2 regions of the Halorhodospira halophila SL1 genome follow, and region 1 is predicted to be linked to the other one. Evidence: predicted binding sites of a transcription regulator. Region 1 holds the regulator's gene; the other holds the start of a gene.
The links. The regulator FliA, encoded in region 1, starts transcription of late flagellar genes. The targets are predictions, from matches to a motif close to GCTAAAGTTNNNNNNNNNNCNGCCGATA.

Region 1 (15,252 bases):
TCTGCGCCGACTTTGCCCGCGGCGGCATCGACCTGATCAAAGACGACCACGGGCTCTGCGACCAGGACACCTCCCGCTTCGTCGATCGCGTGCAGGCCTGCCAGCGGGCGGTCAACGAGGTCAATGCCGAGACCGGCGGCCGCTCGCTCTACCTACCCAATGTCACCGGCCCCCGCTGGGAGCTGGACAAGCGCCTCGACGCCGCGCAGGAGGCCGGCTGCAAGGCGGTCCTCATCTGCCCCTTCCTCACCGGTCTCGATGCGCTGATCTGGGCCCGCGAACGCTACGACATGGCCCTGATGGCCCACCCGGCCTTCGCCGGCGCGGTGGCCGGCGCCGAGCACGGCATCGACCCCGCCCTGCTGCTCGGCGAGATCACCCGCCTGTTCGGTGCGGATATGGTGGTCTACACCAACGCCGAGGGGCGCTTCCCCACTTACGATCAGGCGCTGTGCGACCGCATCAACGACCGGCTGCGCCGCCCCCTGGGCGACATCCGCCCGGCTCTGCCCACGCCGGGCGGCGGTGTGGACGCCGCACGCGCGCCGTATTGGGCCGAGCGCTACGGGCCCGACGTGGTACTGCTGATCGGTGGCAGCCTCTACGCCCAGGGCGATCGGGCCGCCGCCGCACGCCGTCTGCAGGATGTGGTAGAGGGTCAGTAACGGCATGAGCAGCGGCGAGCACGAGGCCTCCCGCGTCCTGCGTGAGCGGGATTACCGCTGGGAAGGCACCGAGGAAGAGGCCTACAAGGCGGAGGGCACCCACTTCAGCGGTGCCCGCCGCCAGACCCTGGTCGGCCGCCCGGCCGGGCAGGAGGCGCCGGCCTTCGAAACCCGCTACTTCGAAGTGGAACCCGGGGGCTACACCACCCTGGAGCGCCATGAGCACACCCACGTGGTCATCGTGGTCCGGGGCCACGCCGAGGTGGTCCTGGACGACCGGGTCGAGCCCCTGACGCCGCTGGACTGTGTCTACATCGCCCCCCACGCCTGGCACCAGATCCACGCCACCGGGGCCAACGAGCCGCTGGGATTCCTGTGCATCGTCGACAGCGACCGCGATCGGCCACAGCGCCCGGACGCCGACGATCTGGCGCGCCTCTGTGCCGACCCGGCCGTCGCCCGGCGCATCCGTACCTGAAGCCACCGAGGCCCAGAGCACCCCTTGGAAGCGATCCCCGTCAGCCTACTCTTCGCCACCCTCGGCGGTCTGATCATCCTCTCCGGCTGCTTCTCCGGCTCGGAGACGGCGCTGATGTCGCTCAACCGCTACCGCATGCGCCACCTGGCCAAACAGGGGCACCGCGGGGCGCGCATCGCCGAGCGGCTGCTGCAGCGTCCGGACCGGGTGCTCGGGGTGATCCTGCTCGGCAACAACTTCGTCAACATCGCCGCCTCGTCCCTGGCGACGCTGATCGCCCTGCGCCTCTACGGCGAGAGTGCGATCGCCGTAGCCGCCGGGCTGCTGACACTGGTGATCCTGATCTTCGCCGAGGTGGCCCCCAAGACCCTGGCCGCGGTCCATCCGGAGCGCGTCGCGTTCCCGGCCAGCTACGTCCTGTGGCTGCTCCTGCGCTTGCTCTATCCGCTGGTCTGGCTGGTGAATACGGCGGCCAACGCCCTGCTGAGCATCATCCGGGTGCGGGTGGAAGACGTCAGCGCCGCAGAACTCAGCCAGGACGAGCTACGCACAGTGGTCAATGAGGCCGGCGACATGATCCCCCGTCGCCACCGGCACATGCTGGTGAGCATCCTCGATCTGGAGGAGGCGACGGTGGAGGACATCATGATCCCGCGCACGGAGATCGTCGGCATCGACCTCGACGACCCGTGGTCAGAGACACTGGAGCGGCTGACCAACAGTCAGTACACCCGCATGCCGGTCTACCGGGGGACGGTGGACCACGTCATGGGGTTCGTGCATGTACGGCGGATCGTGGGTGACCTGGTCCGCGGCAACTTCACCCCGGAGGATCTCCAGGCGCGGTTGAAGGAGCCGTTCTTCATCCCGGAAGGGACCGGGCTGCACACCCAGCTGCTGAAGTTCCAGCGCCAGCGTGAGCGGGTCGGCCTGGTGGTGGACGAGTACGGCGAGATCCTGGGCCTGGCCGCTCTGGACGACATCCTGGAGGAGATCGTCGGCGAGTTCACGACGGACCCGGGCACCCTGACCCGTTCGATCAACCGGCAGGATGACGGGACCTATCTGGTCGAGGGCAGCGCGACGGTCCGGGAGCTGAATCGGGTCCTGGGCTGGGAGTTGGAGACCAGCGGACCGAAGACCCTCAACGGGCTGATCCTGGAGCGGCTGGAAACCATCCCCGAGGCGGGCACGAGCCTGCTCATCGACGGCTATCCGGTGACCATCGTGCAGACCCAGGGCAATCGGGTGAAGACCGCGGAGATCCAGCCGGAGCGCCCCCCGTCCGTCCAGCGGCCGGGGTGATGCAGCCGCAGCCGCCCGCCGAGAGGCACCCCGCCGCCATCCGGCGCTGCCCCGCGGTTGGTGCCCGGACGCTGCCGTGGGTGGGGGCCCTGCCACCCCGCCTGACGGTCGCGCCCCGCCTGACGGCGGGGTCCCCTGCGCGGCTCACCCCGGCGGGGCCGCTCGCTTAACTCGCGGCGCTACGCGCCGCTCGGACAAAACCTCGCTGATCCCCCGCCGGGGCTGCGCTGCTCGGCGCGCCCAATGGCGGGGTGGCAGGGCCCCCACCCACGGCGCGCCGGCGGGCTTTGTTGCCTGCGCCGGATGGCGGCGGGGTGCCTCTCGGCGGGCGGCTGGCCGTGGTGATCAGAGGGCGGCCACCTCCTGCCACTCGTCCTCGGTCAGGAGCTTGTTGGCATCAACCAGGATCAGCAGCCCGTCCTCGCGACTGACCACCCCATAGATGTAGCGCGACGATTCCTCATTGCCGACGTTCGGCGCCGTATCGATCTGCGCCTCGCGAACGCTGGCCACCTCATCGACGCTGTCGACCAGGATACCGGCGACGTTCTCCGCCACCTCCATGACAATGATCCGACTCTGCTTGTCCGCCTCCCGAGGCTTCATGCCAAAGCGCAGCCGCGTGTCGATCACCGTCACCACTTTGCCACGCAGATTGATGATCCCCAGGACGAACTCCGGGGCCCCCGGCACCGGCGCGATCTCCGACAGCGGCAGGACCTCCTGGACCTGCATCACGTTGATGCCGTAGTGCTCGTTGCCGAGCTTGAACGTCACCCACTGGGAGGTCGGCCCCTCAGCGAGTTCGGCATCGTCTTCGTACTGTGCCTGTTCGTAAGCCATGTATTCCCCTCGCTACGGGTTAACCGGAACCGGCGGGGTTATTCTGCCCGCGGGAGGCTGGGGATGCCAGGGTGCCGCCAACCCCGCCCTCCCGCTCGAGCATATCGGCGAAGGCGTCCGTATCCACCAGCGCACAGAGGTGTTCCCGCACCGTGCCCGCCAGCCAACGCCGTCGCCCCTCGGCCGAGCGCCACTGTACCTGCTCCGGGGTTAGCTTGAGCACCGCCCCCACCTCCCGGCACGCCAGTCCCCAATGGCCGTCGCCGACGATGATGATCCGCCCGGCGCGGCGCTCCTCGAGCGGTGGCCGGCGGTCCTCGGGGAGGACCACCTCGGCGGTATCGACCACCTGCACGTAGCGCCCACGGTGGTCGAGCAGCCCATGCATCCACGCCGGCTGCCCGACCGTGGGCTCAACCTCGTCCGGATCCTCCCACGGCACCACCCGGTGGAGCTTGACCAGCGGCACCGCCAGGCGCAGGGCCCCCACATGCAGGGTCAGCGCCTGAAAGAAAGGCCGGGCCCAGGCCGGCGTCGGATCGGCCGGGGGCTCCTTGCCACCGGCACCGGCACCCGCCTGGGTGCGCGGTGGCGCCGGGGCAGCGGTCTTGGCAGGCGGGGGATCGGGCTCGGGCTGCGGCTCGGAGGCCGTCTCCGGCGGTGCCACGGTCGGCAGCGGCGCCTGGGGCAGGCGCGGCCGCTCGGCCATGCGGCTCTGCGCCGCGGGCGCCTGAGGGGCGGGCGCTCGAGCTGCTTCCGGGGCCGCTGGTATCTCGCGCTCCGCGGATTCACCCGGGGACGACGCCGCCTCTGCGGCAGCCGCCTCCGGCTCCGGGGGCGGCTGTTCCCCGCCCGGAGACGCCTCCGCCTCCGGCACAAAGTCCTCAACCTCGTCGAGCAGCGCCTGAAGATACTCCCCCAGGGCGTGCTGGTGATCGGGCAGCCCCTTCCCCGGGTCCTCTTCAGACATGGCCGGCCACCTCGTTATCACGTTCGCGCTCGGCCCGGGTCAGGTGTTCGAGCAGCTTGCGAAAGGCGAGGCTGCCCCGGCACCAGGGCTGCATCACGGTCAGCGGCAGGCCGTCCCGGCTGGCCTCACGGAACTGCGTGTCCACCGGGATGGCGCCGGGCCAGACCCGCTCGCCGTGGCGCTGCTGCAGATCCTCCAGGGCCCGGGTGGCGGCCCGGGTCCGCCGGTCGTACAGCGTCGGGACGATGGTGTAAGGCAGCGCGCGGGGCCGCGAGCGCTCAATCATCTCCAGGGTGTGCACCATCCGCTCCAGCCCCTTGAGGGCGAGGAACTCGGTCTGCACCGGCACGATCAGCTGATCGCAGGCGGCCAGGGCGTTGACCATCAGCACCCCGAGCATCGGTGGGCAGTCGAGCAGGGTGTAGTCGAAGCGGTGGGCCATGGTGCTCAGCCCCCGGCGGATCACCAGCCCCATGCCCTTGCGGCTGCCCAACTGTCGGTCCAGAGTCGCCAGCGAGGTGGAGGCCGGCAGCAGGTGCAGGCCCTCCACGGCGGTGGGCACGCTCATCGCCTCGGGATCGATGCCCCGGCCCTGGTGGCGGAAGAGCTCGTAGAGGTTCGGCTCCACCACCTCCGGATCGTAGCCGAAGTAGCTGGTCAGCGACCCGTGGGGATCGAGGTCAACCACCAGAACCGAACGCCCCCGCTGGGCAAGCAGCCCGGCGAGGCTGGTGACGACCGTGGTCTTACCGACGCCGCCCTTCTGATTGGCCACTGTCCAGATGCGCATAGGCCTGCCGATCCTGCCCGCTAGCGAAGGCGGGCGAGTTCGTCTCCGATCCGCTCGAGGGGCAGCACCTGATCACTGAGCCCGGCCTTGGCCACCGCCGCTGGCATGCCGTAGATGACGCTGCTCGCCTCGTCCTGGCTCCACACCCAGCAACCGTTGTCCTTGAGCAGCTTGGCCCCCTTGGCCCCGTCCGAGCCCATACCAGTGAGCACGATCCCCAGCACCCCTGCCGGGGCCAGCCGGGCCAGCTCGCTGAAGGCAATATCGACGCTCGGCTTGTAGTGGTGGTCGCTCTGCCCCTCATAGGTGTAGACACTGAGCGCGCCGCTGCGCCCGCGTACCCCCAGGTGCCGGCCGCCGGGGGCGAGGAGCACCTCGCCAGGGCGCAGCAGGTCGTCGTCATCCGCCTCGCGGACCTGCACCTGGCAGAGCTCATTGAGGCGCTCGGCGAAGGCCGGGGTGAAGGAGGCCGGCATATGCTGGATCACCAGCACGGGCACCGGGAAGCTCGCCGGTAGCCGGGTCAGCACCCGCTGCAGCGCCACCGGCCCGCCGGTGGAGCACCCGATGACCACCGCCTGCAGATCGGCCAGGCGCGGACCGCCGCGGCCGGCGCGCCGCGCCCCAGTGGCCGGGGCCGGCTGCGCTGCAGGGGCCGGCGCCCGCGCCGCGGCTTCGCCTTCCGGGCGTGAGCGAGCCGCCGGCGGGGTGCGGCTGGGCGTCGGGGCCTCGCCGGTAGCCGGAGGCGCAGCCGCCGGCGCCCGGGCCTGGGAAACCGCAGCCTGCCCGCCCCGGGGGCCACCCCCGCGCCGGCCGCCGCCGAGCTCGACCAGCCGCCCGCAGAGCTGACGCTGGACCGCCTCCATGTCGCCGGAGATGTCGGCGAACCGCTTGGGGATGAAATCGGCGGCGCCGGCTTCAAGCGCCTCGATGGTCGCCCGAGCCCCCTCGTGGGTGAGCGAGGAGAACATCAGCACCGGGGTGGGTCGGCGCTGCATGATCTCGCGGACCGCCGAGATGCCGTCGAGTTCGGGCATCTCGATGTCCATGGTGATCACGTCCGGGCACAGCCGCTGGGCCAGCGACACGGCCTGTCGGCCGTCGGCAGCCTCGCCGCAGACCTCGAGACGCGGGTCCTGCTCGACCATGGCGCGGATGCGCCGGCGGAAGAAACCGGAATCGTCGACCACCAGAACCCGAATGCTCACCCAGTCCTCCTCGACCAGCGACGCGCGCCCCGCGCCCGGGAGGCCTACAGCCGCTTGCCGTACGCCTTGATCAGGCTCGGAATGTCGACGATCAGGGCGATCTGCCCGTCGCCGGTAATCGTGGACCCAGCCAACCCGGGCAGGCCGTGGAGCAGCGCACCGAGGGGCTTGATGACCACCTCCTCGAGACCGATGACCTCATCGACGACGAAGCCCACCGCCTGATTGCCGACGATCACCGTGATGACCTGGCGCTCGTCCTCGGACTCCTCACCGTTGGCCATCTCGCGTTTGGTGGTCAACACCGGCTCGCCCGCCTGGCTGAGCCAGCGCTCGAGGAAGAACAGTGGCATGGCCTTGTCGCGGACGATGGCCACCAGGCGGTTGTTGACCACGTTGGTACGCACGTCCTGGAGCTCGAAGATCTCGCGGACTACCGACATGGGCAGGGCGAACTTGCGCCCGGAGATCTTGACCATCAGCGTCGGCAGGATGGCCAGGGTCAGGGGCAGCTGGATGCGCATGACCGTGCCGCGGCCCAGTTCCGAGTCGATGTCCACCGTGCCGTTGAGCCGCGAGAGGCTGTTCTTGACCACGTCCATGCCCACGCCGCGTCCGGAGACGTCGGAGATCTCCTCCTTGCTGGAGAAACCGGCGTGGAAGATGAGGCTGAACGCCTCCTTGTCGTCGAGCCGCGAGGCCGACTCCTCGTCCATCAGGCCCTTCTTCACCGCCAGGCCGCGCAGCTTGTCCGGGTCCATGCCGCGCCCGTCGTCAGCGATGGTCAGCAGGATGTGGTCGCCCTCCTGCTCGGCGGCCAGGGTCACCGTGCCCTGGCGCGGCTTGCCGGCGGCCTCGCGCTCATCGGGGTACTCCACGCCGTGGTCGACGGCGTTGCGCACCAGGTGGACCATGGGATCGGCCAGGGCCTCGACCATGTTCTTGTCCAGGTCGGTGTCCTCGCCGTGGGTCTCCAGGGTGACCTCCTTGTCGAGCTGGCGCGCCAGGTCGCGGATCACTCGGGGGAAACGCCCGAAGACCTTCTTGATCGGCTGCATGCGCGTCTTCATCACCGAAGACTGCAGGTCGGAGGTGACCAGCTCGAGATCGCTGACCGCCTGGCCGAGGCGGTCGTCGTCGACCTCGTTGCGCAGATTGGAGAGGCGGTTGCGCACCAGCACCAGCTCGCCGACCAGGTTCATGATCTCGTCGAGCTTGGCGGTATCCACCCGCACCGAGGCCTCGACCTTGTTGCCGCCACCGCCGGCATCGGCACCGGCGGCGCCACCTTTATCGGCGGCGCCGCCACCCCCGCCGCCCTTGTTGCCACCGCCACCGGCGGCGGGTTGCCGGGCGGGCTTCTCGGCACCACCGCTCCCCTGGCCCGTGGCAGGCTGCGGCGACTCGGCCGCCGGCTGTTCGGGGGCGGATGGACTAGACGGCGACGGCTGGGGCGGGGCCGGCTCCGGGGTACTCTCCTGCGCGCCGTCCACCGCCGGCGGCGGCGCATCCTTGCCCGGCGCGGCGCCGGGGCCGTAGAGACTGTCGAGCAGCTGCTCGAACTCCTCCTCGGTAATCTCCTCACCGCCCCCACCCGAGTCCGACCCGGCGGGGGCGTCGGCGGCCGGCTGCTCGGCCGCCGGCTTGCCCTGGTGCTGCCCCTTGCCGTGCAGTTCGTCGAGGAGCTGCTCGAACTCGGCGTCGGAGATCTCGTCTCCGCCGGTATCGACGGAGGCCTCATCCCCCTCATCGAGGGCTGTCAGCAGCTCGTCGAACTCGGCGTCACTCCCATCGCCGCCCTGCCCCGGCGTTGCCGGCTGTGCGGCGGCCGGCGCCGGCTCGGCACCGGCAGCCGGCGGCGCAGAGCCGCCGGCATCCGGCTTCTTGAGGCGGTCGAGCTCCTGGAGCAGCTCCGCCGGGGCGGGCTCCGGGTCGCTGCCGCTCTCGATCTGTCCGAACTGCGCCACCACCACATCGAGGGCGCGCAGGACGGAGTCCATCAGTTCCTGGGAGACCTGCTTGTCGCCATTACGCAGCAGGTTGAAGACGTCCTCGGTGCGGTGGCAGACGTCCACCAGCGGGTCGAGCCCCAGGAACCCGGCGCCGCCCTTGATGGTGTGGAAGCCGCGGAAGACCGAGTTGAGCAGGTCCTTATCCTCGCCGTGCTGCTCCAGGTCCACCAGCTGCTCGCCCAGCCGGTCGAGGATCTCCCGAGACTCGACCAGGAAGTCCTGCACGATGTCGTCGTCGAGGTCGATGGCCATGCTCGGCCTCCGCTGTTGTTGGGCTTCTCGGTGCCCGGGTTAGAACCCCAGACTCGACAGGAGGTCGTCCACCTCGTCCTGTCCACTGACCACATCATCGCCGCCCTGCCCGGGCAGGGTCGGCCCCTCGCCGCGGCGCATGCGCTCGCTGGCCGCCTCGGCGTCCTCGGCGGCACGCCCCGGGCGCTGGAGACCATCCTCCTCGAAGCGCTGCCCGGAGATCCTTACCAACTGGACCAGGTTCCCCTCGACCTCCTCGACCAGGGCGATGACCTTGCGGATGATCTGCCCGGTCAGGTCCTGGTAGTCCTGGGCCATCAGCGCCTCGTTGAGCTGATCGCTGATCTGCCGGCTGTCGGCCTGAACCCGACCCAGGAAGGCTTCCAGATCCCGGGAGAGTTCGCGGAAGTCCTCGACGTTGAGCTCGCGGCGCTGGAAGGCCTGCCAGCGCTCGGCCAGCCGCGCTCCCTCCTCGGCCAACTGCTGCGCCAGCGGCGCGCTGCCCTCGATCACCGTCAGGGTACGGTGCGCGGCCTGCTCGGTCATGGTGATGACGTAGTTCAGGCGCTCGCGGGCGTCGGGGATCTCCTGGGAGGTGATATCGGCCAGGCGCTCATCGTAGTTGAACGCCTTGATCGCCTCGTGCAGGTCCCGCGTCAGGGTGCCGAGTTCGCGGAAGAGCTCCGTCTCCCGCAGGTGGGTCAGATCGTCGATGACCGCCTGGGCGCCCTCGCTATCCCCGGCATCGACGTGCTCCAGCAGCTGCTGGGCCGCCCGCCGGTACGCTTCGAGATCGGCGCCGCCGCTGCCCTGCTCCCGGCGCATGCTGTTCAACCCCCACCTGCCTGGACCCGTTCGAAGATCTTGTCGATCTTTTCGCGCAGCGTGGCCGCCGTGAAGGGCTTGACGATGTAGCCGTTCACCCCGGCCTGCGCTGCCTCCATGATCTGCTCGCGCTTGGCCTCGGCGGTGACCATCAGCGTCGGCAGATCCTTGAGGTTCGGATCGGCACGAACGTGCTTGAGCAGTTCCAGGCCGGTCATGCCGGGCATGTTCCAGTCGGTGATGAGGAATTGGATCCCGCCCTTTTGCAGGATGGGCAGCGCCGTGTTGCCGTCGTCGGCTTCAACCACGTTGTTGTAGCCGAGCTCGCGCAACAGGTTTTTGATGATGCGCCTCATCGTGGAGAAGTCATCCACCACGAGGATCTTGATGTTCTTGTCCGCTGCCACATTGCCCCCCTATCTCGAGGCCTTGCCAAGCCGTGCTAAGCCGTTCGTTCCTGCTGCTCGCGCCGCCACTCGCCGAGGCGATTGCGCAGCTTGAGCATGATCCGGCCGTGGATCTGGCTGACCCGCGACTCCGAGACCCCGAGGACCTCACCGATTTCGCGCAGGTTGAGCTCCTCATCGTAATAGAGCGCCATGACCAGACGCTCGCGCTCAGGCAGCTCGCGGATCGCCTCGGCCAGTTCACCCTGAAACGCCTCGTCCTGCAGCATCGCCAGCGGCCCCGGCTCGTGCCCGGCGGGCTCGTGGGGTTCGCCGGTGCCCGGATCCTCCTGATCGATGCTGAAGACTTTCGCCGAGGACACATCCTGCAGGATATTGTGGTATTCCGCCACCGAGATCCCCAGGGCCTCGGCCACTTCGTGGTCGCGAGCGTCCCGCCCGGTCTGGTGCTCGATGGTGCGGATCGCCTCGGCCACCTCGCGGCCCTTGCGGTGGACCGATCGCGGCGTCCAGTCAAGCCGGCGCATCTCATCGAGCATGGCGCCGCGGATGCGGATCCCGGCGTAGGTCTGGAAGCTCGCGCCCTGGGAGGAGTCGTACTGGCGCGCCGCCTCGAGCAGGCCGATCATGCCGGCCTGGATCAGATCCTCGAGCTGCACGCTCGGCGGCAGGCGGCTGGCCAGGTGGTGGGCGATCCGCTTGACCAGGGAGGCGTGGCGGGTGACGAGGTCCTCGTCGCCCTGTTGCGCCACCGCGGTGTACATCGCGTGACCATTCATCAGGTCACCTCTCCCCCCATGCTGCTGTATTCAATCAGTCGCTCGACGAAGAACTCCAGGTTGCCGGTGGCACCGGAGGGCGTCGGCCATGCATCGATGCGCCGCGCCAGGTCGTTGAAGGCACGCGCCGAGGGGCTGTTCGGGTAGGTCTCCACCACCGGCTGCTGCTTCTGCACCGCCCGGCGCAGACGATCATCCTCAGGGATGGCGCCGATGAAGTCCAGATTCAGGTCGAGGAAGCGCTCGGTGGCCACGGACAGCTTCTGGTGCAGCATCTGCCCCTCGCGGCGACTGCGCACGCGGTTGGCAACCAGATGGAAGCGCTCGACCCCGTAGCGGTTGAGCACCTTGATCAGGGCGTAGGCGTCGGTGATCGACGAGGGCTCGTTGCAGGCGACGATGACCAGCTCGCGGCAGGCGCGCACGAAGCTGACCACACTCTCGGAAATGCCCGCCGCGGTATCGACCAGCAGCACGTCGACATCGCGCTGGAGCTCGCTGAAGCAGCGGATCAACCCGGCGTGCTCGGCGGCGGTGAGCTCGGCCATGCGCTGGGTACCCGACGAGGCGGGCACGATGGTAAAGCCCCCGGGGGCCTCCACCAGGACCTCGTCGAGGCTGGCGTCACCGGAGAGCACGTGGGAGAGGTTGAGCTTGGGCGACAGCCCCAGGGCCACATCGACGTTGGCCAGGCCCAGGTCGGCGTCGAACAGCATCACCTCCTGGCCCATGCGGCTGAGCGCGGTGGCCAGATTCACGGAGACGTTGGTCTTGCCGACTCCGCCCTTGCCGCCGGTGACGGCGACCACCTTGACCGGTCTGGTTTTCGCCATCCTGCGCAACCCCGCCGCCTGATCGAGGCCCGGCTCAGTCAGGAACATGCGCCTCCCCCACCGAGCGCCAATGCCAGGGCTTCCTCATCCGCCTCCTGGACGTGCTCGTCCAGCAGGGCACATGCCCGGTGGACGAGTGTATCACCCCTGGCCGCCTGGAGGTCTTCCGGCACCCGCTGGCCCACGGCCAGGTAGGCGATGGGCAGCTTGGTGCGCAGGGCGCAGGTCATCGCCCCGCCCAGACTCGAGGCCTCGTCGACCTTGGTGAAGATGCAGCCCACCGGCTCGGCGCCGGCGAAGGCGCTGACCGATTCGGTCAGGGTCGCCATCTGCGTGGCCGCCGAGAGCACCAGGTACGTCTTCACCAGGCCCTCCGCGCTGCCCAGGGTCTTGAACTGCTCAGCCAGGCGGACATCGCGCTGACTCATGCCCACCGTGTCGATGAGCACCAGACCACGATCCATCAAATCGTCGACAATCGTGCGCAGCTCGTGACGATTGGTGGCGGTGTAGACCGGGACGTCGAGGATACGGGCATAGGTGAGCAGCTGATCCTGGGCGCCGACCCGGTAGTTGTCGGTGCTGACCAGCGCCACCTGCTCGCGGCCGTGACGCAGGGCGTAGCGCGCCGCCAGCTTGGCCACCGTGGTGGTCTTGCCGACGCCGGTGGGGCCGACCAGGGCGTAGACCCCGCCGCGATCGACGATCTGATCACCGGCGATGGGCAGATGCCGGGCGATCAGGGCCAGGGCCTTGCGGAAGGCGGTGTCGGGGTTCTCGTCGCCGCCGATGTGATCGGCCAGCTTACGACTGACCTCGGTACCCATACCGAGGTCGGTAAGCCGCTTGATCACCGCGGCCCGCGCCGGGTGGCGGTGGCCCATGCGATTCCACTCGAGCAGCGAGAGCTGGTTCTCGAAGAGGCTGCGCAGGGTACGGATCTCCTCGCGCATCTCCTGGAAGGCCGGCTCCTCCTCGACACGCCGCCGGCTTGCGCCGCCGCCGCTCGCCGCGGCGGCACCACTCTGGGCGCCGCTGCTGGCCGCCTCCGCGGCGGCGCCTATCGCCGCAGCGTGCTCCGCGCCACCGAGCCCGTGGTGACGCTGCCCGGCACTGCCCCCGCCGACGCCGCCTTGACTCCGCTCCGGGCGGGACGCCGGATCGCGCCGCGGCTGCTCGGCGCGCTTGCGCTCCACCTCCTGGTGCTCACGGCTGAGGGCGTCGAAGAGTTCGGCGTCCTCGTCGGCACCACCGACCCGCAGGTCGATCCGCGGCTCGCGGCGTTCGCCCCCGGCGGCGGCGCCGCGCTCCTGACCGGCGCTGCGGTGGGCGGCGGCATTGGCGCGGGCCCGCTCCGCCGCGCCGGAATCGATGCGCGGCCGCCCACGGGACGCCGACCCGCCCTCGCGCTGCGGCAGGGCGTCGTCGGCCACGGCGCCACCCGCCCGCAGGCTGCGCAGCCGGGCCAGCGCCGCCTCGCGGGCGCGGCCGGCCTCATCCTCGGTCTCACCGGCCTCCCCGGCCTCCCCGGCGGGCTCACCGCCGGCCGCAGGCAGATCCGGCTCCCCGGGGCGCGGCCCCGGGGACCCGTCCAGGGGCGGGATCTCGGCCGCCCGCGGATCTTGTGCGCGGGCCGCCGCCTGAACGGCGCGCTCATCGTAGTCCACCGCCGAGATCACCTCCACGCCGCCATCGACGTTGCGCGAGGAGATGACCACGGCGTCCGGGCCGTGCTGCTCCTTGACCTTACGCAGCGCCTCGCGGGTATTGGCGGCGAAGATTCGCTTGATTCGCATGGTGCGTTACCCCTGCTTGCCCGATTCCTCCTGCCCCTGGCCGACGTTGGCAATGATGCGCACCTGCCGGTCGTCCGGGACCTCGTTGTAGGACAGGACGTAAAGCCCCGACGCCACGTTGCGGGTCAGCCGTCGCAGCCAGTGACGCAGCGGCGGTGACGTCAGCAATACGGCGGGCTGACCGGCGGCTTCTTGACGCTGCACCGCCTGGGAGATCGAGCGCTGCATGCGCTCAGCCAGCCCGGGCTCGATGCCGCCGCCTCCGTCCCCGGCACCCTGTACAGAATTAAGCAAGAGTTGTTCCAACTGTGGCTCCAGGGTGATCACCGGCACCTCACGCTCCATGCCGACGATCTCCTGGAGGATCATACGGCTGAGCGCCTCACGCACGTGCTGGGTGAGCTGCCCCGGATCCTTGGTCTTCTGCCCGTGCTCGGCCATCGCCTCGACGATGGTGCGCATGTCGCGGATGGGCACACCCTCCTCGAGCAGGTTCTGAAGAACCTTCACCACCACGGACAGGGAGAGGGTGTTGGGCACCAACTCCTCGACCAGCTTCGGCTGGCTCTGGCCGAGCATGTCGAGCAGCTTCTGCGCCTCCTCGTGGCCGAAGAGCTGATGGGCGTTACGCTGCACCTCCTGGGAGAGGTGGGTGGCAATCACCGTGCTGGCGTCCACCACCGTGTAGCCCAGGGTCTGCGCGTAATCGTGCTGGGACGGCTCGATCCACACCGCGTCAAGGCCGAAGGCGGGATCCTTGGTCGGCGAGCCGGAGAGCTCGCCGTGGACCGTCCCGGGGTTGATGGCCAGCTCGCGGCCAGGCTGTACGTCGCCCTCGGCCACCGGGACGCCGTGGATACTGACGCGGTAGATGTTCGGCCCGAGATCCAGATTGTCGCGGATGTGCACCGGCTGAACCAGGAAGCCCAGATCCTGGGAGAGCTTCTTGCGCACGCCCTTGATCCGCGTCAGCAGCTGCCCGCCCTGGTTGCGGTCGACCAGCGGGATCAGGCCGTACCCCACCTCCAGCCCCACTGGATCCACCGGCGGGACGTCGTCCCAGGTCAGTTCCTTCTTCTCGGGATCCTCCGGCTCCTAGGCGGTCCGCTCGGCCTCGGTCGACTGCTGCGCCGCCGTCGCGGCCTCGACCTGGCGCTGCCCGGCGTACCACGCCCCCAGTGCGCACAGCCCGGCGAAAAACAGGAACGGCACCGGCGGCAACCCCGGAGCCAGGCCGAGCAGGCCGATGATCGCGGCGACCACCCAGAGCACCTGCGGGTTGCTGAACAGCTGCTCGAGGATGTCGTCGGTCATCCGCCGGGTATCCGAGCGGCGGGTGACCAGGATGGCCGTGGCGCTGGAGAGCACCAGTGAGGGGATCTGCGCCACCAGACCGTCGCCGATGGTCAGCAGCGTGTAGTTGCGGGCGGCCTCGTCGACCGGCATGCCGTGCTGGGTCATGCCGATGATCAAGCCGCCGACGATGTTGATCAGCAGGATCAAGATGCCAGCGATGGCGTCGCCGCGGACGAACTTGGCGGCACCATCCATGGAGCCGTAGAAGTCGGCCTCCTGCCCCACTTCCTGGCGCCGGTTGCGCGCCTCCTCCTGGCTGATGATGCCGGCGTTGAGGTCGGCGTCGATGGCCATCTGCTTACCCGGCAGCGCATCCAGGGTGAAACGCGCTGAGACCTCGGAGATACGCCCGGCACCCTTGGTGACCACCACAAAGTTGATGATCACCAGGATGGCGAAGACCACGAAACCCACCACGTAATTGGCGCCGACGACGAACTCGCCGAAGGACTGGATGACGTTGCCCGCCGCGTCGGTGCCGGTGTGGCCATCCAGGAGGATGATCCGGGTCGAGGCGATGTTCAGCGCCAGGCGCAGCAGCGTGGCCACCAGCAGGATGGTCGGGAAGACCGCGAACTCCAGCGGCCGCATGATGTAGACGGTGACCAGGAGGATCGACAGCGACAGGACGATGTTGAAGGTGAACAGCATGTCCAGCGCCAGCGGCGGCAGCGGCACGATCATCATCCCCAGCAGGGCGATGACCAGCAGCGGTGTGCCCAGCCCGCGCGAG
Region 2 (15,252 bases), 980 kb from region 1:
AGGTCTCGATCAGCAGCGACGGTGGCAAATTGACCCTGGTGATCGATGACGAGGGCACGGGGCTCGACTCCGAGCGCGTGCGTACCGCAGGTCGGGTGGTGCAGACCACCAAGCCATCGGGCATGGGGATCGGGCTGGTGCTTGCCAATGCGACCGTGGACCGTTTCGGCGGCAGTGTCACCCTGATGGATTCACCGAAGGGCCGGGGGGCACGAACGAAGATCGAGGTCTCCCTCGAACGGCTGCGCGCGGACCACAACCGCGGCAGCGACTGAGGGAGAGAGCCGGTGAGGCTTGAGGAGGAGAGGAGGTGAACCATGTTGAACGGGCCATCGATCCTGATCATCGATGACGATACGACCTTCTCCCAGGTGCTGGGGCGCTCGCTCTCGCGCCGGGGCTGCCACGTGGACTCGGCCGAGGAGCCCGAGACCGCCTTGCAGAAAGCGCGCAGTCAGCAGCCGCAGTACGTGGTGCTGGATCTCAAGCTCGGTGAGCACTCGGGGCTCAATCTGGTCGAGCCCCTCAAGGATGCACTCCCGCAGGCCCGCATCCTGGTGCTGACCGGATACGCGAGCATCCCCACCGCCGTGGAGGCGATTAAGCGTGGGGCTTACAACTACTTGCCCAAGCCCACGGATGCCGACACCGTGCTCGCGACCCTGGAAGGCAAGCCTGCCGCTGAGCCGGAAAAGCCGCCGCAGAAGCCGATGTCGCTGCGCCGCCTCGAGTGGGAGCAGATCCAGCGGGTGCTCAATGAGCACGACGGCAACATCTCGGCGGCGGCCCGGGCGCTGGGGATCCATCGTCGCACCCTGCAGCGCAAACTGAGCAAACGGCCGGTCAAGCAGTAGCCGCCTGCGATTTGCATGGGTATGAATGCTTCGCTATGTTGCCAGCTGAGGTCGATCACCGGCCTCGTCCATGCACGCAAGGAGCCAAGCCAAGATGCGAGCTTTCAATAAGGTAGTGGCGGCGGCTGCACTGAGTGTCGCCGGCGTGGGCCTGGTCCAGGCCGATAGTCACGGTCCGGATAAACTGTTCGTCAGCGTGACCTCCGAGGATGTGCAGACCCAGGGGTTTGCCATGATCCTGGCGACTCAGGGCATGCAGCAGGGTCAGGAGCCGCGTGTCCTGCTCTGTGGCCCCGGCGCCGAGATGGCCACGGAAGACTACGAGGCCGACGCCCTGGACCCGGCGGGCGCCAATCCGCAGCAGATGATGCGCAGCCTGATCGGCGAGGGCGTTCAGGTGGATGTCTGTGCCATCTTCCTGCCGAACACCGACTACACCGAGGACGACCTGATCGAGGGCGTGGGTGTGGCGGAGGCGCCGGAGGTGGCCGAGTACATGGCTGATCCGAGTGTCCGCTACTTCTCCAACTGACGGAACGGCTGCCGGGCGGCACAGCGCCGATCGGCAGCCTCTGCGCTCCCGGACGGGTCGTGACGGGGGCGAGGCTGAGGATAGCCCGCTGATCCGTTTGCTGGGGGTGCGCAAGGGCTACCCGGAGGGCGGGGGGGTGCGTGTGGTCCTCGATGGGCTCGACCTCGTCATCCGGCGTGGCGAATCCCTGGCCGTGGTCGGACCAAGTGGCTCGGGCAAATCCACCCTGCTCAACCTGATCGGCGCGATGGAAGGGCCGGATGCTGGCACGATCGGTTTCGGCGGCGAGGATCTGACGACGCTCGACGAGACGGCCCGGACGCTCTTCCGGCGCCGCCATCTCGGGTTCATTTTCCAGCAGCTCAATCTCGTCCCCACCCTTACGGTCCTGGAGAATCTCCTCCTGCCACTGGAACTCAACGGCGTCCTGAACCGCGAAGGGCGGCGCTACGCACGGGAGTTGCTCGAACGGGTCGGCCTGCAGGGCCGAGAAGATACATTCCCGGAGCTCCTCTCTGGCGGCGAGCGACAGCGCGTGGCGGTCGCCCGCGCCCTGGTGCACGGCCCTGATCTGCTGCTCGCCGACGAACCGACCGGTAGTCTCGACGGGGCCACGGCGCAAACGGTGCTCGGACTCTTCAACGAGCTTCGTCGTGAGCGCGGCATGACCGCACTGATCGCCACCCACTCCACCGATGTCGCCGCGGCGGCGGATCGCGTGGTGGCGCTGCAGGGTGGTCGGCTCCAGGAGGTGGCTGCGGCGTGATCCTCGCCCGGGCCGGATGGCGTCACCACCTGCGCCACCCGTGGCAGGGGGCGCTGGCGATCCTCGGGGTGGCGCTCGGGGTGGCGGTCGTGGTGGCCGTCGAGCTGGCCAACGCCTCCTCGGAGCGGGCTTTTACACGGTCCGCCGAGGCCCTGGCCGGAGAGGCCACCCACCGGATCACCGCTGGGACCGCCGGCCTCGATGAGGCGCTTTATACCGAACTCCGGCGCTCCGGTATTCGTCCCGCTACCCCGGTGGTGGAGGGGCACGTCTCCGGCCCGGACGGGCCGCTGCGCGTGCTTGGCATCGATCCCTGGGCCGAAGCCGGGGTGCGGGACGCGGTGGCCGGCGCTGCGCGCGCCGTTGATGCCGGTGCGTGGCTCGAGCGGGACGATCTGGTGGTGCTCTTTCGCGAGGATGCCGCGCGGTTAGGGGTGACCGACGGCGACACTGTGGCGGTGGAGATCGGCGGGCGCAGCCACCGGCTGGAGGTGGCCGCCGTCGCCGAGGCCCCGGACCGACTCACTGCCGAGGGGCTTCGGGATACCGTCGTGGTGGATGTGGCCACCGCCCAGGAGCTCCTCGGCCGGGTCGGACGCCTCGATCGCATCGACCTGGTGATCCCCGGTGGGGTGGCCGGTGAGGCCCGGCTCGCCCGCATCCAGGAGCTTCTGCCCAATGCCGCGGTGATCAGCGAGGCGCAGGAGGGGGCTGCCGCCCTCGACGAGATGACCGCGGCGTTCCGTCTCAATCTGACCGCCTTCAGCCTGCTGGCCCTGCTCGTCGGGGCACTGCTCATCTACAACGCCATCTCCTTCTCGGTGGTCCAGCGGCGGGCACTGATCGGTCGCTTGCGGGCTCTCGGGGTGGGGCGCGGGCAGGTGTTCCGCTCGGTGGTCGCCGAGGGAGCCGCACTCGGGGCCCTGGGTACACTCGTCGGCCTCCCGCTCGGCTACCTCCTGGCGGATGGCCTGCTCGAACTCGTCACCCGGACCATCACCGATCTCTACTTCGTCCTCAACGTTCGCGAGGTCGCGCTGGCGCCCTCTGCTTTGTTCATGGCTGCGGCGCTGGGGCTGTTGGCCGCTGCGGTGGCGGCCGCAGCGCCGGCCTGGGAGGCTGCCTCCGTCGCGCCGCGCACCGCCCTGGACCGGGCCTCACTGGAGGGGCGTGCACGGCGTTGGGTCCGGCCCCTGGCGGGGGGCGGGTTGCTGCTCGCTCTACTCGGGATCGGTCTCCTGTGGGGGGGTACCGGGGGGCTGGTGGTGGGCTTCGGTGGGGTGTTTGCCCTGCTGGTGGGCGCTGCGCTGATGGTGCCCTGGGCCGTCGGGGTGCTGGCCGGCGCGCTGGCCGGCCCGGCCGGCTGGATGCTCGGTGCACCGGGCCGCATGGCCGCGCGTGGCGTCGGCGCCGGGCTTTCGCGCAGCGGGGTGGCGGCGGTTGCGTTGGTGGTCGCGGTGACGGCGGTCATCGGGGTTAGCGTGATGATTGACAGCTTCCGCGGCAGTCTGGCGGCCTGGCTCGATAGCACCCTGTCGGCCGATGTCTACGTCAGCGCCCCGTCCCGGACCGGCGAATCGCCCCCGACGTTGCCCCCACAGCTCCGCGAGCGCCTCGCCGCAGTCGCGGGCGTCGAGTCGGTGGCCACGTCCCGCCAGTTGCGGGTGCCCTCGGAGTACGGCGAGATCCAGTTGCGCGCCTTCGACCACGGGCCGATCGGGGATGCCGGGATGGCCTACAAGGCGCAGGCGCCTTCGGCCTGGACGCGTTTCCGGGACGGTGAGGGGGCCTATATCACCGAGCCCTTTGCCGCACACCATGGGCTCAAGCTCGGTGACCGCATGGTGGTCCGGACCCCGTCCGGCGAGCGAGTGTTGCCGGTGCTGGCCGTGGTTTATGACTACACCACCAGCCAGGGGGCGGTGTTCGTCGCCCGCAGCTTCTACGACGCGCACTGGGAGGACGAGGCCATCGACGGGCTGGCGGTCCACGCCGGGCCGGGGGTCGACCCCGACGCTCTGATCGCCGCGCTGCGCGAGGCTGCCGGCGAGCAGGCCGACCTGCTCACCTTCCGCTCCGATGCCGAGATCCGGCGTCTTTCGCTGGACGTGTTCGACCGCACCTTCGCGGTGACCCGGGTCCTGCAGCTATTGGCCGCCATCGTCGCCGCGGCCGGGGTGTTCGGCGCCCTGCTGGCGCTCTCTCTGGAGCGCAGCAGTGAGGTGGCCGTGCTGCGCGCCCTGGGGTTGACCCCGGCCCAAGTGTGGACGCTGGAGCTGGCCCGTACCGGGCTGTTGGGCGTTTTCGCCGGGCTGCTGGCCATCGGACCGGGGTTGGCGCTGGCCCTGGCCCTGACCGACGTGATCAATCAGCGCGCGTTCGGCTGGAGCCTGCAGTTCCAGGCGGACCCGCTGTTGCTGGGCCAGGCAGTTGCGTTGGCCACGGTGGCCGCCTTGCTCGCCGGGCTCTATCCGGCCTACCGTGCGGCCCGAGTCCCGCCGGGGGAGGCGATGCGTGAGGATGGCTGAACGGATCGCCAGGCTGCGCCGGGCTGCGGCCTGTGTCCTGCTCGTTCTGGTTGCGGGGTGTATGGATCCACCGGAGGGCGAGGACGCGGCCGAGCAACAGCGCATTACCGTGGCCGGGGCGCTCTCCGGCGAGCAGGATGCCGAGGGGTACGCGCGGGCGCTCGGGCCGCGCCCCCTAGTCTTCCCAGAAGATCATGGCCCCCATCCCGCTTACCGCCACGAGTGGTGGTACATCACCGGCAATCTGTTCGATGAGGATGGTCGCCACTTCGGGTTCCAGATCACCTTTTTCCGGTTCGCCCTGCGTCCCGAGCCGAGTCCGCGGCCATCGGCGTGGGGGACCAACCAGCTCTGGATGGCCCACTTCGCGGTAACCGACACCGAGGGGGAGACCTACCACCACTTCGAGCGGCTGGCACGAGGAGCCCTCGGACTCGCCGGTGCCCAGCCCGATCCATTCCGGGTCTGGCTCGAGGATTGGGAGGTACGCGGTACGCCGGGTGCCGGCCTGGCGCAGTTGCAGACCCGTCTGGAGGCCGGCGGCGTGGAATTGGTGCTGGACCTTGAAGCCCGCAAGCCGATCGTCTTCCAGGGGGAAGACGGGTACAGCCAGAAGGGGGACGCCCCCGGGAACGCCTCCTATTACTACACCGTCCCGCGGCTTGGGGCCGAGGGGCGCGTGGTGGTGCCCGACGGCGAACACGCGGTCTCGGGCACGGCCTGGATCGATCGCGAGTGGGGCAGCAGCACCCTGAGCGAGGAGCAGAGCGGGTGGGACTGGTTCTCTATTCAACTCGACGATGACCGCGAACTGATGTTCTACCACCTGCGCCGGGAGGATGGCAGCATCGACCCGAGGAGCAAGGGCGGATGGGTGGACGAGGACGGCCGCCATCGAGTCGTGACCCGCGACGATGTGACCCTGGAGGTGCTCGACCACTGGACCAGTCCGGATGGTGAGGCCACCTATCCGGCGCGCTGGCGGCTAGACTACCCGGAAGAAGATCTGACGCTGGAGCTCGAACCGGTCCTGGCCGATCAGGAGCTGCGCGACGGGTTCCGGTACTGGGAGGGTGCACTGCGCGGTCGTGGCCAGGCCGCGGGGCGTCCGGTGACCGCCGTGGGGTATGCCGAACTGACTGGATACGTCGACTAGGAGGGGTGTCGTGCACAAGATCCTTTATGCCACCGACCTGAGCGAGCGGACGGAAGCTGCGGCGCAGCGCAGTGTGGAGCTGGCCCGGCGTCACAGCGCCGAGTTGCGGGCCGTGCACGTCATCGAAGCCGACCTCGAAGAAGAGACCCTCCGATTGCTGTTCCGTGAGCAGGGTGCCGGGGCGCAACAGGCGACCCGCGAACTGGAGCAGGCCGGCGAGGCGCGAATGACCGAGCAGCTCACTGCGATCGCCGGAGACGGGGCGGCCCCGAGCTGGACGGTCGGGTGTCGGTGGGGGCGTGGAGCCAGCGAGATCGCCGCAGAGGCCCGGGACTGGGGCGCCGATCTGGTGGCGATTGGCGCCCACGGTCGGCGCGTCGTCCGTGATCTGTTCCTGGGGGCGACCGCCGAGCGGCTGACCCACGAGTTGTCCGCGCCGATCCTGGTGGTCAAGCGTCCACCCCGGGGGGCGTACCAACGGGTCCTGGTGGCGGTGGACGGGTCGCCGCGCTCGCGCCGAGCCGTCGAGATGGCTGCCCGCCTGGCCCCCGATGCGCGACTGCACCTACTGAGCGTTCACGACACGACACCGCTGGAGCGGATCTATGGGGCCGGTGAGGGGGCCGCACAGGAGCTTCAGGCAGCCCTGCAGGCCGGACGGGAGCAGACGGCGGAGGAGCTGAGTCGGTTGGTGGCAGAGCTGCCGATGCGCGACCGTATCGCCCACTATGAGGCACGCAGCGGGAATCCGGCGACGGTGATCGATCAGGTCGCGGGGGAGGCGGACATCGATCTGGTGGCGATGGGCACCCGCGGCCTGTCACGCTGGCAGGGGGCGCTGCTGGGCAGCGTGGCCCGACGTGTCGCCCACGAGAGCGAGCGTGACCTCCTGCTCACCAGCGGTGAAGGGTGAGGGCCGCACTGCTGATCAAGCGCTTGATCGGGCACAGAAGGTGTCGAGAAAGCGCTCCGGGGTGCGGCGCGGCCGGCGGGCGGCATAGTCGAAGAAGGCAATGGTCGTGCGGGCGCGGGCGATCTCCCGGGCATCCGCCGAACGCTCGACGCGGTAGAACAGGTCCGCCCGGCTGCGCCCGATCGCCCCCACCCCGACAGCGATGGAGAGGACGTCTCCGTAGAACGCCTCGGCGCGGTAGGCGATTTCCAGTTCGCTGACCACGATCCCGGCCCCACCGCAGTCCCCTTCGCTGAAGCCGTGGTGGCCGAGGAAGGCCACCCGCGCTTCGTGCAGCAGGGAAACCAGCGCGTCATTCCCCAGGTGGCCGCCGTAGTTGACGTCGGTGATGCGCACCGGTAGCTCTGCGGAGTAGGGCAGTGGCTCGGGTAGTTCGATCTTCATCTTCGACATAGTAGGGGTTGATGGCTGCGGCGGCTTGCCTGGAACACGGAACCTAGAGCGCCGTGCGCAGCTCCACGCGGCGGTTGCCTGCCAGTTCGTGGATGTCCTGCTCGGCGTCCTCGTCATCGATCAGCCGCGCCTCGACCTCGATACGATCCTCCGGTAGCCCCAGATGCACCAGTTCGTCCCGCACGGCGGACGCGCGCGCCTCGGCGAGCTGCTCGTTGACCTCCGCGCTGCCCCGAGTGTCGGCGTAGCCGATGGATAGTATGACGCCCCAGTGGGGGTTGTCCTCGACGGCGCGCACGAATCGCCGGATTTCGTCCAGGGCGTTGCGTGTCAGGTCGTCACTGCCGGTGGCAAAATAGACCTCGGTCCGCGGCCCGCGTGGCAGTCGCGGCAGATTGCCCTCCCAGGTGGGGCCGTCGCTGTCCGCCATCGGCTCGCCAGTGCGGCCGGGGATCACCTGGCCGCGGGTGGCGGTGCCGGCGTCAACACGTTCGTGACGGGCAATGCATTCGCGATAGTGGCCCAGTGCTCGCTGGAAGGCGGCTGGCGTTAGGCCGATCTCGACCAGATCGCCACTGTAGACGGCCTCGTAGCGGATCTGGGGCTCGCGACCGTCCCGCAAGGCATCGAGCAGCCGTTGCGTGGTCCGGCGGCTGAAACGCAGGGTACGGGCGTCGGGGTGCAGCCGCACGGATTCAACGTGGCGCCGTTGATCCCCGCCCCAGACGGGCTGACCGATATAAAGATCGCCGGTGATTTCTTCCCGCGGCGGCCGATTGGCAAAGAAACTCAGATACTGTCGACCGTCGTGCCGGTAACTGATCAGCGCCACCCCTTGACCAGGTATTTCGTGCGCCATATGGCACCCGGAGCGCCCTTCGAAGGCGTGCCACTGGGCGCTGTGCGGGTCCATGCGGTGCGTCTGCTGGCCACCGGCCGCCTGGGCGCTTACGCAAATTGCCGCAGTAGCGCAAAAACCGATTGCAAGGGTCCGGGTACGGTGTTTCATCATATCTTCGGTATCGGCATTTGCGCAGGAAACTGAAGTGGTGGGAAAAGGATTCCACAAGGGGCTACAGGGGTGCGGTTATACGCCACCACACAACGCCCCCATTCCTGCGTTAGTGTTTAGGTCATCGTGGAGGTCGAGCGCTGGACCGGATACGGAAGGGCTCGACACACGAACGAACCTCGAAGACTGGACGGGCCCAGCGTACCGATCCAGCGCTTTGAGGAAGGCCGGCAGCAGCATGCCGGTCGAAACGGAAGTCCCACGTTAGCGTGGGCGACCACCCCCTACCGCGCGGGGGTAGAGCGCGGTACCGGCTGAAACGCTGAACGGAGGACGAAACGTATGGCCGATAACATGTCGCTGACGGGCCTTAGCGATGAGGAAGCTAAGGAGTTCCACAGCATCTTCATGCAGAGCTTCCTGATCTTCACGGCGGTTGCCGTCGTGGCCCACTTCCTCGCTTGGGCCTGGCGTCCGTGGATCCCCGGTGCCGAGGGCTACGGCTCCGTCATCGAGGGTGTTCACAACGTGACCGCCGCTGTTTCCCAAATTGCGCCGCTTGCTGGTTAAGGAGATAGAACCATGTGGAGACTCTGGAAGCTTTACGATCCGCGCCGCGTCCTGATCGGCATCTTCTCCTGGCTGGCCGTGCTGGCCCTGGTGATCCACTTCATCCTGCTGAGCACTGACCGGTTCAACTGGGTCGGTGGTGCTGCGGTCAGCTCGGTGAGTGAGTCCGCTGAAGAGGTGTCCGCTCTGCCCCCGCGGCAGGTCTGACACCCGATCCCGGGTGACTCAGGAGTCTCTCCCGTTCGTCACGAGCGGGAGAGATTCTTCCCGGGTCTTCCTGCCGGACGCGGCAGGATATGAGGAAAAACGGGGCATACGCCCCGTTTTTCTTTGTTACTCCGCACCAGTCTCCGATCTCCTTTAGGGTGCTATCGGTTGTCACCGGCGCCCACCAGCTTGGTTGGGCGCCCGGGCGAGTGCGTCCGGGCGCCCGTTTTTTGTCGAGCGGGGATCGATCGGGGATGACCTCGCCCCCGGTAGGGGGTCTGCTAGCCGCGGAGAAGGCGGCTGGCGCCGATCTTCAGGCGCTTCCAGAACGGCAGCCGGTCGATAAACAGCGTCCCATCCAGGTGGTCGATCTCGTGGTGCAGGCAGACGGCATCTAGGTTCTCGAGCTTGCAGTGGAACCGTTCGCCAGCGGTGTCCTGGGCACGGACACTGACTCGGGTTGGGCGCCGGACCAGGCCTTGCTGGCCGGGGACCGAGAGGCAGCTCTCTTCGATGTAACCGGGTAAACTGCTGCCGGTGATCTCCGGGTTGATGAATACGCGTGGCGCCTGGGCGGGCTCCGTGCAGCAGACAACAATGCGCTGGCGGACATCTACCTGCGGGGCTGCCAGACCGATCGCCGAACGGGCGTGCATGGTCTCGATCATGTCGTCGACCAGTTCGCACAGCGCCTGGTCGAAGCGCTCCACCGGGGCGGATGGTTGTCGAAGGCGGGGATCGGGGTGTTCGAGGATCTCTAACGTGGCCATGGGGGTTCCTGACAAGAAAAGGGGCGAGATCCGCGGACCCCGCCCCAGTGTCGAGCCGTCAATGGGCTGACATCCGCAAAGGCGGATTTACACCATCGACTCGCGCGTTGCCAGCGCGTCGCCCTCGGCAATCTCCGAGGCCGGGATCTCGGCCGCGGCGTTGCCCTCAAAGTAGCTGGGGTACCAGCTGGTGTTCGTCAGGATCGCGCCGTGCACCAGCAGGGCGATCAGCAGCACAACACCCAGCAGCAGCGGGAGGCCGACGCTGGGCTTGACTACGAGCCAAATACGAGCTTGGTTCATGTGTTAACCCTCCCTTAACCGAGCCACGGCGAGTAGGCGAAAGCCAGCACGTGCGCAACCACGGCGATGCCGAAGAAGATGCGCGCGCCGTCGAGCACATAGCTGTGCAGCTCCTCCGCCTCCGGCAGGGTCAGCCCGGACGGCCAGACCCTGTTCGGGTCGTCGAAGTCCACGAAATCGTCGCGATCTCTCATAGTAGCTACTCCTTTTATGAAAGGCGTTAGCCTCCGAACCACCCGCCCAATCAACCGGACTGGAGATGGAGCGGGCACCATCCAAATGTCGCAGGGTTAGATAAACAAGAAGGGCGGGTGGCGGTCAACGCTCGGGGGCGCGGTGCCGCACGGGGTGCGCTGCCTTGCCGCGCCGCCCTGCGCGATCACCGCAGAAAAACGTATAACTACGCGCCAACTGCCCGTTTGTGAAGGGTGTGCGGCAAAATGCCGTCCCTTTGCGCAACGGCCTTGGCTGGGCAGGCTGGGGCGGACACGATGGGTTTCCGAGAATCCCGTGATTTGAATCGATATTCTACGGAAAAAATATGCCCCGGTGGCCTGTTTTGTCCCTGAAGATACTGGATATAAACCCCGGTGGCAGGAATTCATCGGGGCGCGGGCTGATTGACGCAGCGGGATTCGGTGTTAATTCGGGCGCTTTCGGAGGTTTGCCAACACGGGATCGGACGGCCCGTAGCAGACGCTCTGAGCGTCGTCTGACAGCCTGCGGGGAAGGGGCGGGGGTGGCCCGCGGCCACCCCCTTGTCCTTCGGTCTGAGTCGGCGCTCAGGCCGTGCCGGCCAGCCCACGCAGCACGTAGTGCAGGATGCTGCCGTGCCGGTAGTATTCCCACTCCTGAGGGGTATCAACGCGCACGCGCGCCTCGAAGGTGGTCTCCGTGCCGTCGTCGCGGCGGGCTAGCACTCGAACGGTCCGGGGCTGCTCGGTAATGCCTTCGATGTCGAAGGCCTCGTCCCCCTTGAGGCCGAGGGTCTCGGCGTTCTCGCCGTCCTGGAACTGCAGCGGCAGGACCCCGAAGCCGACTAGGTTGGAGCGGTGGATGCGCTCGTAGCTCTCGGCGATGACCGCCTTGATGCCCAGGAGATTCGTGCCCTTGGCTGCCCAGTCCCGGGAGGATCCGGTGCCGTACTCCTTACCGGCGAGGACGATCAGCGGGGTGTCTGCCTGCTGGTAGCGCATCGAGGCATCGTAGACACTGGTCTGCTCACCGCTGGGCACATGCGTGGTCCAGCCGCCCTCGGTGCCCGGCGCCATCTTGTTGCGCAGGCGCACGTTGGCGAAGGTCCCGCGCATCATGACCTCGTGGTTGCCGCGTCGTGAGCCGTAGGAGTTGAAGTCTTTCGGCGCGACGCCCTGCTCCTGCAGATACTGCCCCGCGGGGCTGTCCGGATGAATGGCACCGGCCGGCGAGATATGGTCGGTGGTGATCGAATCGCCGACGTAGATCAGGCAGCGTGCGCCGCGGATGTCCTGCAAGGGTTGCGGCGTCTGGTTCATGCCCTGGAAGTAGGGCGGGTTCTTGACGTAGGTCGACTCGCGCCAGTCGTAGAGCTCGCCGGAGGGGGCGTCGATGCTCTGCCAGGCGGCATCGCCGTCAAAGACATTGGCATACTGCTCGCGGTACATCTCGGCGGAGATGTTGCCGCGGACCAGGTCGGCCACCTCCTGCTGGCTCGGCCAGATGTCCTTGAGGTAGACATCGCGCCCCTGGTTGTCGGTGCCCAGCGGCTCTTTGTACAGGTCCCGGGCCATGGTGCCGGCCAGGGCGTAGGCCACCACCAGCGGCGGCGAGGCGAGGTAGTTGGCGCGGACATCTTGGTGGATGCGGCCCTCGAAGTTGCGGTTGCCGGAAAGCACCGAGGTCACGCAAAGATCGCCCTCGCGAATGCCCTCGGCCACCGCCTCGGGGAGGGGGCCGGAGTTGCCAATGCAGGTGGTGCAGCCAAAGCCGACCACCGAGAAGCCCAGGTGCTCGAGGTCGTCGAGCAGCCCGGCCTGCTCCAGATAGGCAGGTACCACCTGGGATCCCGGCGCCAGACTGGTCTTGACCCACGGTTTGGGCATCAGGCCGCGCTCGCGTGCCTTCTTCGCCACCAGCCCGGCGGCGACCAGCACAGCCGGATTGGAGGTGTTGGTGCAAGAGGTGATCGCTGCGATCACCACATCGCCGTGCTTGAGCATCTCCTTGCGGCCGCCGATCTCAATCTCCACCGCACCGCGCTCGTGGGCATCGTCGATCCCCGGGGCGCTGTGGCCGCCCTCCGATTCGAAGTGCTCCTCGGCTGCATCGGTGGGCACCGTGTGATGGGCGCGCAGGTGGTCCTGCAAGGTCTGCTTGAAGCTGGCCTTGGCCGCGTCCAGCGAGACGCGATCCTGGGGCCGCTTGGGGCCGGCGAGGCTGGGGACGACGGTGGACAGGTCGAGCGACAGCGTGTCGGAGTATTCGGCCTCGCGGCTGCCGGTCTCCCGCCACATGCCTTGGGCCTTGGCGTACTGCTCGGTTAAGTCGATGAGTTCCTGTTCCCGGCCGGAGAGCTCCATGTACGCCAGGGTCTCCTTGTCCACCGGGAAGATGCCGCAGGTGGCGCCGTACTCCGGGGCCATGTTGGCGATGGTCGCCCGGTCGGCCAGGGGCAGGTGATCGAGGCCGTCGCCGAAGAACTCCACGAATTTGCCGACCACGCCCTTCTTGCGCAGCATCTCGGTGACGGTGAGGACCAGGTCGGTGGCCGTTGCCCCTTCGGGGAGCTTGCCTTCGAGCCGGAAGCCCACCACTTCAGGGACGAGCATACTGATTGGCTGGCCGAGCATGGCCGCTTCGGCCTCGATGCCGCCGACGCCCCAGCCGAGGATGCCCAGGCCGTTGATCATGGTGGTGTGCGAGTCGGTGCCCACCAGGGTGTCGGGGTAGGCCTGCGGGGTGTCGCCGTTCTCATTGCGGAAGACCACCTGCCCCAGGTACTCCAGATTGACCTGATGGACGATGCCGGTCCCCGGCGGGACGACGCGGAAGTTGGAGAACGCCGTCTGGCCCCAGCGCAGGAACTCGTAACGCTCCCGGTTGCGCTGGTACTCGATCTCGGTGTTGAGCTGCAAGGCCTGCCGGTTGCCGAAGTGGTCGACCATGACCGAGTGGTCGATCACCAGGTCGGCCGGGGAGAGCGGGTTGATCCGGCTCGGGTCGCCACCCAGGTTCTTCATGGCGTCGCGCATGGCGGCCAAGTCCACCACCGCCGGGACGCCGGTGAAGTCCTGCAGGACGACCCGTGCCGGGGTAAAGGCGATCTGGTCCTTGGGCGTGGCTTTGGGATCCCAGTTGAGGACTGCTTCGATATGCTCGCGGGTGACGTTGACGCCGTCTTCCTTGCGCAGCAGGTTCTCGAGCAGGATCTTCAGGGAGAAGGGCAAGCGATCGACGTCGTAGTCGCGGCGTGGCCCGTCCAGGCTGTAGATCTCGTAGGCCTTGCCCCCGGCTTGCAGGGTGGTCCGCGCGTTGAAGCTGTCCGTCATGATCCCTCCAGTGGTTGTGCGATCAGCGCTTCTTATAGTGTATCGAATCAGTCCTGATGCGTCGCTCACGCCTCAGTGGGCAAGGCCTCGAGAAGATCCCGGGCCGCTCCGGCAATGGCCTGGCGCCGGAAGAGCAGGGTCATCCGGCCGCCGCCGTTGTCCCGCCACAGGCTGGCGCCGCGGATGCCGCACAACAGCAGGGCGCGGATCAGCGCCGCGTTGCGCTCGTTCTCGAGGTGCTGCTGCTCGCCGCGGATCATCAGCCGCGGGCCCATCTCGCTGATGGTCTGGCTGTAAAGGTCACCGACGCTGCGGATGACGCTCGTATGCGCGGGATTCTCGAAGTAATCCGCCTGGCTACGGGCCTGCTCGATGCCCTCGGCGATGCGCTGCAGCACGGCCTGGCGCTTCATGAGGCGGCGCTCGAGGTGGAAGATGCTGGCCACGTACCGTGTGGTATCGGCCTCTTGGGGATCCTCGAGCTGCTCGACCACCCGGCGCAGCCCCGGGGCGAGGCGCGCGGCGCCGTAGAGGGCGTCCGTGGAGCCGTCGTACTCCCCGAGTAGGCCCTCGATCAGGGGCTCATACCGGCTGGTCTCGGTGTCCCCGGTGCGTGCAACCTCACGGATGCACTGCACGGACTGCATGATGACAGCCAGGGTCAGGGCCTGCTCCTGTTCGCGCGACTCGCTCACACCACCTCCGTCGATTGCGTCTGCAGGGCCGGCGGGGCGCTCCGGTCGGCCGGGTGCGCGGTGTCGATGACCCCCCCACCCAGGCACTGTTCACGATCATAGAGAACCAGGTGCTGCCCCGGGGTCGCCGCCCGCTGGGGTTCATCGAAACGGAAAACCACCCGACCGCCTTCAGCGTGGGACAGCTGGCCGGCCTGCGGCTCCTGGCGGTAGCGCACCTGAGCATGCAGCCGGGCCCCCTCGGCGGGCACCGGCGCAAGCCAATGGAAGGGCTCGGTCGAGACCGCGGCACTCTGGAGCCAGGGATGGTCGTGGCCCTGGACGACGAACAGTGCGTTGCGCCGCGCGTCCTTGCCGGCCACATACCAGGGTGCGGAGGAGTCCCGGTTGCGATCGCCGCCGATGCCCAGCCCGCGGCGTTGCCCCAGGGTGTAGAAGGCCAGCCCGCAGTGGCGGCCGATTTCCCGCCCGTCCTCGGTGAGGATCGGCCCGGGGTGGGGGTCGATGTAGCGCTGCATGAACTGCGTGAAATCCCGCTCGCCGATAAAGCAGATCCCGGTGCTGTCCGGGCGGTCGAAGTTGGGTAGCGCCGCCGATCGGGCCTCGGCGCGGACCGTCTCCTTGGTGCTGTCGCCCAGGGGAAAGCGCACGGCGTCCAGTGCCTGGCGCGGGACGCCGGCGAGGAAGTAGCTCTGATCCTTGCTCGGATCGATGCCGCGCAGTAGCGCCGGCTCGCCGTCGCCGGCGCGGCCGGTTCGGGCGTAGTGGCCGGTGGCGACGGCGTCGGCCTCGAACTGCTCCCGGGCGTGACGCAGGAAACGGTCGAACTTGACGTGCCGGTTGCACAGGATATCGGGGTTCGGCGTGCGCCCGGCGCGCAGTTCCTGCAGGGCGTGCTCGAAGACTTCTCGCCGATAGTGCGCGGCGAAATTCACCCGGCGGATGGGGATGCCCAGGTGCTCGGCC

Region 2: HHAL_RS12635 (MotY family protein) is a predicted target of FliA. The motif match lies at 8,223-8,250, and genes of this name have one in related genera.

The regions. Positions count from the first base shown of each region.
Region 1 is NC_008789.1:535,866-551,117, forward strand. Features, by position in the region: gene HHAL_RS02380 (RuBisCO large subunit C-terminal-like domain-containing protein) at 1-665, shown strand, start outside; gene HHAL_RS02385 (cupin domain-containing protein) at 670-1,143, shown strand; gene HHAL_RS02390 (HlyC/CorC family transporter) at 1,168-2,448, shown strand; gene HHAL_RS02395 (chemotaxis protein CheW) at 2,794-3,291, opposite strand; gene HHAL_RS12460 (chemotaxis protein CheW) at 3,311-4,261, opposite strand; gene HHAL_RS02405 (ParA family protein) at 4,254-5,051, opposite strand; gene HHAL_RS02410 (protein-glutamate methylesterase/protein-glutamine glutaminase) at 5,072-6,259, opposite strand; gene HHAL_RS02415 (chemotaxis protein CheA) at 6,304-8,523, opposite strand; gene HHAL_RS02420 (protein phosphatase CheZ) at 8,563-9,348, opposite strand; gene HHAL_RS02425 (chemotaxis response regulator CheY) at 9,354-9,737, opposite strand; gene HHAL_RS02430 (RNA polymerase sigma factor FliA) at 9,791-10,534, opposite strand; gene HHAL_RS02435 (MinD/ParA family protein) at 10,534-11,367, opposite strand; gene flhF (flagellar biosynthesis GTPase FlhF) at 11,406-13,163, opposite strand; partial or broken gene flhA (flagellar biosynthesis protein FlhA) at 13,170-15,252, opposite strand, start outside.
Region 2 is NC_008789.1:1,517,792-1,533,043, reverse strand. Features, by position in the region: gene HHAL_RS07185 (ATP-binding protein) at 1-275, shown strand, start outside; gene HHAL_RS07180 (response regulator transcription factor) at 318-854, shown strand; gene HHAL_RS07175 (DsrE family protein) at 949-1,386, shown strand; gene HHAL_RS07170 (ABC transporter ATP-binding protein) at 1,493-2,152, shown strand; gene HHAL_RS07165 (ABC transporter permease) at 2,149-4,680, shown strand; gene HHAL_RS07160 (lipocalin-like domain-containing protein) at 4,673-5,836, shown strand; gene HHAL_RS07155 (universal stress protein) at 5,847-6,749, shown strand; gene HHAL_RS07150 (acyl-CoA thioesterase) at 6,765-7,193, opposite strand; gene HHAL_RS12635 (MotY family protein) at 7,246-8,115, opposite strand; gene pufB (light-harvesting antenna LH1, beta subunit) at 8,557-8,784, shown strand; gene pufA (light-harvesting antenna LH1, alpha subunit) at 8,797-8,991, shown strand; gene def (peptide deformylase) at 9,273-9,761, opposite strand; gene HHAL_RS07125 (light-harvesting protein) at 9,849-10,064, opposite strand; gene pufB (light-harvesting antenna LH1, beta subunit) at 10,079-10,258, opposite strand; gene acnA (aconitate hydratase AcnA) at 10,847-13,591, opposite strand; gene hflD (high frequency lysogenization protein HflD) at 13,657-14,286, opposite strand; gene mnmA (tRNA 2-thiouridine(34) synthase MnmA) at 14,283-15,252, opposite strand, start outside.